Linked DNA regions of Prosthecodimorpha staleyi. The main gene of each other region encodes a partner of the protein of the gene in region 2 in a complex. Links are inferred from orthologs where the notes say so. Each region holds a gene or a part of one and is shown on either strand. Other genes may lie near its edges. The genes, in order: ccmA and KL771_RS15555.

Region 1 (3,090 bases), on a different replicon or contig from region 2:
GGCCGCGGGAGCGGCGTTGTAGAAGACAGCGATCGGATGCCGGACGCCGGTCTCCCGCAGGCGCTCCGCGGTCAAGTCCGAATTGGCCAGCGACAGGTCGCCCAACGCGGCATCGAAAGCCCAGCCGCCGCTTTCCATGAAGCTGTGTCGCGACAGCCGCCCGAACAGGATGGCGGTGCGCGCCGTGGTCTCCGACCCGATCCGGTAGTCGAACAGTCCCGCCACCTGATGCTGAAAATAGACGAGGTCGAAGGCCAGCGGATCGGTCCGCTCGGGACGGGTCTCGATCGCGAGCCCAAGTTGCGCGCGGAACAGGCCGGCCATCGGATCGTCGGCGTGGTTGGCGAAGACCGTCACATCCGCGCCAGACCGGCGGAAATGGCGCGTGAACTCGAAGGCGACCATTTCGGAGCCGGCGATATCGGCGAGATGGTTCGTGCCGATCAGAACCTTCACGACGCTGCTCCGCCTCGACGGGGTTGCGGCAGAAAGGACGGTACCGACGGCATCGGTCAGTCGCTCGTGAACCGCAGCGCCGCGGCGGCGGCGATCGGGCCGATCACGGCGGAAAACAGCGTCAGCGCCGAGAGAAGCAGGAACGGCGTCAGGAACGGGGCCGGCTGCAGGACGGGTGCGTTGGCGGCGGCGACGCCGAAGATCAGGATCGGCACCGTCAGCGGCAGGACCAGGATGGCGAGCAGTAGCCCGCCGCGGCGCAGCGTCACCGTCAGCCCCGCCCCGATCGCCCCGATGAAGGTCAGCGCCGGCGTGCCGACCGCAAGCGTCAGCATGGTCGAGCCGATCGCGATCGGCTCCATGTTCATGAACACCGCCAGGAGCGGCGAGATCAACACCAGCGGCAGGCCGGTGGCGACCCAATGGGCGGCGCATTTGATCAGCACGACCAGTTCCAGCGGCTCCTCGCCCATCAGGATCAGGTCGAGCGTACCGTCGTCGCGGTCGGCCTGGAACAGCCGGTCGAGCGAGAGCAGGGTTGCCAGCAGGGCGCCGATCCACAGGATGGCCGGGCCGATCCGGGCGAGCAGGTTCAGGTCCGGCCCGACCCCGAACGGGTAGACGGTGACGACGATCAGGAAGAACAGCGCGCCCATCAGGGCGCCACCGCCGACCCGGGTGGCGAGCCGCAGCTCGCGGATGAACAGCGCACCGATCGGGCTCATCCGGCGATCTCCTCGGCCATGCCGGCCGGCGCCAGGACGAGCGACCGGACGGCGGAGAACAGCAGCGGCTGGTGGGTGGCGGCGACGACGATGCCGCCGGCCTGCTGATGGCCGGCAACGATCGCCGTGAAGCGGGCTTCGGAGGCGGCGTCGAGCGCCGAGGTCGGCTCGTCGAGCAGCCAGATCGGGCGGTTCGAGACCAGGAGCCGAGCGAGCGACAGCCGCCGGCGCTGACCGGCGGAGAGATAGGCGGCGGGCAGGCCGGCCAGATGGCCAATCCCGACCGCCTCCAGCGCCGCATCCGCGCTCGCCGCCCGCCGGCCGAAGAAGCCGCGCCAGAAGCCGAGATTTTCCTCGACCGTCAAGGCCGGCTTGAGGGCATCGGCATGACCGAAATAATGCGCCTGCTGGGCGATCGAAAGGTCCGCATCGCCCCCCTCCAGCGCGATCCTGCCCTCGCTCGCCGCGACCAGGCCGGCGATCACCCGCAAAAGCGTCGACTTGCCGGCGCCGTTTGGGCCGGTGACGACGAGCGCCTCACCGCCCGAAACGGAAAAGGCGAGATCGTGGAAGACGAGCCGCCCGCCGCGCTGGCAGGCAAGCCCTCGCGCATCGAGCCGAAGTGGCGGAAAGGCAGGCATTTCGGCTGATTCCGATCCGGTTGGAGCGCCACCCGCTGCGCCGCACAAAAAAGCTGCAGCCCGTTGACCCACGCGACTCTCGTCTGACTGGCCTCGTCTTACGAAATTGGCTACAAGGCGCGCAACCCGCGGCGACTGGCCGCGGGCTCCGGGTTTTTCCCGAGACGGTCCGTCGCGGCCGCCGGTGTCCTCGCAGGATACCGCAGGTGCATCGCAAAACGCCGGCAGGCGCACCGCGACGACAAGCCCGACCAGGGGTCCCCGTCTCCAGCCGTGAAGGAAGGCCGCCGTGACCACATCCCTCGACAGCTTCAAGTCTGCCAAGACCCTCGAGGTCGGTGGCAAGTCCTACACCTATTACAGCCTCGTCGAGGCGGAGAAGAACGGCCTTGCCGGCGTCTCGGCCCTGCCCTTCTCGATGAAGGTGCTGCTCGAGAACCTGCTGCGCTTCGAGGACGGCCGCTCGGTCACGGCCGACGACGTGAAGTCGGTCGCCGAATGGTTGGTCAATCGCGGCAAGGCCGAGCGCGAGATCGCCTACCGTCCCGCCCGCGTGCTGATGCAGGACTTCACCGGCGTGCCGGCGGTGGTCGACCTCGCCGCGATGCGCGACGCCATGAAGGCGCTCGGCGGCGATCCGGAGAAGATCAACCCGCTGATCCCTGTCGATCTGGTCATCGACCATTCCTTCGTGGTCGACTTCTACGGCAACGCAACCGCGCTCCAGCGCAACGTCGAGCGCGAATACGAGCAGAACCAGGAGCGCTACCGCTTCCTGCGCTGGGGCCAGAACGCCTTCGAGAATTTCCGTGTCGTGCCGCCCGGCACCGGCATCTGCCATCAGGTCAACCTCGAATATCTGGCCCAGACCGTCTGGACCAAGACCGAGGACGGCGTCACCTACGCCTATCCGGACACGCTGGTCGGCACCGACAGCCACACCACCATGATCAACGGTCTCGGCGTGCTCGGCTGGGGCGTCGGCGGCATCGAGGCCGAGGCGGCCATGCTCGGCCAGCCGATCTCCATGCTGATCCCCGAGGTGATCGGCTTCAAGCTGATCGGCAAGGCGGCGCCCGGCATCACCGCCACCGACGTGGTGCTGACCGTCACCCAGATGCTGCGCAAGAAGGGCGTGGTCGGCAAGTTCGTCGAATTCTTCGGCCCGGGCCTCGCCTCCATGTCGCTGGCCGACCGCGCCACCATCGCCAACATGGCGCCGGAATACGGCGCCACCTGCGGCTTCTTCCCGGTCGACGACGAAACCC
Region 2 (3,214 bases):
CCGATCGCCACGGACAGAAGGAAGAAGAAGAATCCCAGACGCATGGCTCGATCCCTTGGGCGCCCATGCCGGACGGGGCTTCCCCGGCGGCGCGCCAGCCTGTGATGGTTCCGGCGTGCCCGCAGAGCCGCCGTCGGCGGCATGATGGCCGCCAAGTCCAAGTCATAACGTGTGGTAAGCCATCCGGTTCCGCAACCAGCCGCACGAGCCCGGGCGCCCGGACGCGGCGAGATCGCCGGGATCGGCGCGCCGGTTTCGCCGACCTGAGAAGGCCGGTCAGGCCGCCGGACGCCGGGCCAGCAGTGCCCCCAAGGCGACCAGCAGCCACCCGGCGATCATGGTCGAGCCGCCGATCGGCGCGGCATTGGCGAAGAGACGGGCGCCCTGGAACGCACGCAGCGCCAGATCGCCGGCAAAGAGCAGGCTGCCGGCGGCAAGCACGATGCCGGCCAGCCCGATCATGCGCGACCGGACTGCCATGCCGAGCGCGGCGAGAGCCGCCAGTCCCGCCCCATGGGCGACCAGCAGAAGGCTTGCCGGACCGAGCCCTGCACCGGCGGCGGCATCGCCGCCCGCCAGGGTGCGTGCGGCGAGATGGCTCGCCGCGGCCGCCAGGGCCACGCCCGTGGCCCCGAGCAGTCCGGCGAGGAGGAGATGCAGGCGGGCGATCGGCGGCATGGCGGAGGTCTCCGAAGGGGCGCCGGACTGTGGCCCGGCCGTCCGGTCGCCGCAAGCGTCGGCCTGGAGACGCCGACCCGGAGGCGGCGGCCTGGAGGCACCGGCGGAGGGGCACCGCGCGCCAGGCCGGCTCCGCTGACGGAGACCGGCGTCCCCATCCGGATGAAGACGCATACGCAGTGATCCGGACCCGTTCCCTGATCGAAACTTGATCGAAAGCGGGGCGCGACGCTGCAACCTCGGTCATTGAACAAGCCGGACCGCCGCTCTAGTGTCCCCTCGCCGTCTGCCGCGCCCTGGGGGCGGGGGATGGCGCCCGGAATGCGGCACCTGCAGACCGCGCCCCGCCGGAGGCAAGATGGCCCTGATCGACTATGCCAACCCGACCCGCTTCCTGGGTCTGGTGGAAAAGTTCCTGCCCTGGCTCGCCGGATTGGCCGCGCTGCTGATCGTCGTCGGCCTCGGCCTCGTCTTCGGCATAGCGCCGGACGACTACCAGCAGGGCGCGACGGTCAAGATCATGTTCATCCATGTGCCGGCCGCCTGGCTGTCGATGTTCGGCTATTCGATCATGGCCGCCTCTTCGCTCGGCACGCTGATCTGGCGCCATCCGCTCGCCGACGTCTCCGCCAAGGCCGCCGCCCCGGTCGGCGCCGCTTTCACCTTCGTCTGCCTGGTCACCGGTTCGCTCTGGGGCAAGCCGATGTGGGGCACCTGGTGGGAATGGGATGCCCGGCTGACCTCGGTCCTGGTCCTGTTCATTATGTATCTCGGCCTGATCGCGCTCTGGCAGACGCTGGAGGATCCGATCAAGGCCGGCCGGGCAGCCGCGGTGCTGACCCTGGTCGGGATCGTCAACATTCCGATCATCAAGTTCTCGGTCGACTGGTGGAACACCCTGCACCAGCCCGCCTCGGTGTTCCGGCTCGGCGGACCGACCATCCACGGCTCGATGCTCTGGCCGCTGCTCGTCACCGCGCTCGGCTTCACGGTGCTGTTCGTGACGCTACATCTGATGGCCATGCGCAACGAGATCCTGCGCCGCCGCATCCGCACGCTGCGGATGCTGCAGGCCTCGGCGGTGGCGGGGTAGTCCGGTCATGGCAGGTCTCGGTCCCCATTGGGGCTTCATCGTCGCCGCCTATCTGGTCACGGCCGTGGTGGTGCTCGGGCTCATCGTCTGGATTCGGGCCGACCTCGCGGCCCAGCGTCGGACCCTGAAGGATCTGGAGGCGCGCGGCCTGCGCCGGCGCTCCGATGCGGCCAAGGCGGTCACACCCGCAGCGGCGGCTACGCCCGCGGAGGCGGAATGACGACCGAGCTTCAACCCGACCCGCCGGCACCCTCCCGCCGCCCCTGGCTGGTGGCCCTGCCGCTGCTCGTCTTCGCCGCCATGGCCGGTCTGTTCGCCTATTTCCTGGTGCTGAAGCCGCGCGACGCCTCGGAAATTCCGTCCGTGCTGATCGACAAGCCGGTGCCGGACTTCACGCTGGCGCCGCTGGCAGGACTTTCCCGCGGCGGGGCCGCCGTGCCGGGCCTGACCAGCGCCGACCTCAAGGGCCGGGTCACCATCGTCAACGTCTGGGCCTCCTGGTGCGTGCCGTGCCGGCAGGAGCATCCGATCCTGAACACGATCGCCAAGGACCCCCGCGTCCGCCTGGTCGGCATCAACTACAAGGACGAGCCGGAGAACGCGCTGCGCTTCCTCGGCCAGCTCGGCAATCCCTTCGCGGCCGTCGGCACGGACCAGAAGGGCCGGGCGGCGATCGACTGGGGCGTCTACGGGGTGCCGGAAACCTTCCTGGTGGCCGCCGACGGACGGATCGCCTACAAGTTCATCGGTCCGCTCAGCCCCGAGGGCTACGCCGCGAAGCTCGAACCCGAGATCCAGAAGGCGGTCGCCCGTCGCTGAGCGTCCCGCCGCCGCAACGATCGAGCGGTCGGAGCCAATCGCGCCGGATCGGCGGACCGGGAGGAGGCACCATGGCGGTGGAGGATTTCGAGACCGGAGCCGCAGCGGCGTCGCGTTTCCAGCGAAGCGTCCCGGACGGCGATACGGTCGAGCGCAATGTCTGCCGCGATTGCGGCTTCGTCGCCTACGAGAATCCGAAGCTGGTCGTCGGCAGCGTGGTGCGTGCCGGCTCCGCCATCCTGCTCTGCCGGCGGGCGATCGAGCCGCGGCGCGGCTACTGGACGCTGCCGGCGGGCTATCTGGAACTCGGCGAGACGCCGGAGGACGGCGCACGCCGGGAAGCCTTCGAGGAGGCCGGCGCCGAAATCCGGCTGCATGCCCTGCTGGCGGTCTATTCCGTGCCGCGGATCAGTCAGGTGCAATTGATCTATCGGGCCGAACTGGCCGGTTCCTTCGCGGCCGGCCCGGAAAGCCTGGAGGTGCGCCTGTTCGAGCCGGACGAACTGCCCTGGACGGAACTGGCCTTTCCGTCGGTGGAATGGGCGCTCGAACACGAGCATGCGGTGCAGGCCGGCACGGCGCCGGCGCCCTTCGTCAATCCCGCCGGCGAAACCGGCGAGCGCT

What was found.
Region 1: the proteins of KL771_RS15555 (region 2) and ccmA are in contact, whole or in part, in a solved structure (PDB 8CE8), measured with the Escherichia coli proteins. The link is inferred for Prosthecodimorpha staleyi from one-to-one orthologs.

What each region holds. Positions count from the first base shown.
Region 1 is NZ_JAHHZF010000004.1:10,384-13,473, forward strand. What follows is about bases 1-2,779. They hold ccmA (heme ABC exporter ATP-binding protein CcmA), read right to left. Parts: upstream 1,823-2,779; coding sequence 1,178-1,822; downstream 1-1,177. Other genes in these bases: KL771_RS08400 (hypothetical protein), read right to left, coding at 1-456; ccmB (heme exporter protein CcmB), read right to left, coding at 513-1,172; acnA (aconitate hydratase AcnA), read left to right, coding at 2,112-2,779. Also shown: more of acnA, read left to right, coding at 2,780-3,090. UniProt on the Escherichia coli protein: Part of the ABC transporter complex CcmAB involved in the biogenesis of c-type cytochromes; once thought to export heme, this seems not to be the case, but its exact role is uncertain. Responsible for energy coupling to the transport system.
Region 2 is NZ_JAHHZF010000007.1:212,601-215,814, reverse strand. Bases 1-2,903 are described here. They hold KL771_RS15555 (heme ABC transporter permease), read left to right. Parts: upstream 1-1,036; coding sequence 1,037-1,771; downstream 1,772-2,903. Other genes in these bases: KL771_RS15540 (NUDIX hydrolase), read left to right, coding at 2,662-2,903; KL771_RS15545 (DsbE family thiol:disulfide interchange protein), read left to right, coding at 1,988-2,590; ccmD (heme exporter protein CcmD), read left to right, coding at 1,779-1,991; KL771_RS15560 (DUF423 domain-containing protein), read right to left, coding at 277-678; KL771_RS15565 (hypothetical protein), read right to left, coding at 1-44. In the rest of the region: more of KL771_RS15540, read left to right, coding at 2,904-3,214. UniProt on the Escherichia coli protein: Required for the export of heme to the periplasm for the biogenesis of c-type cytochromes.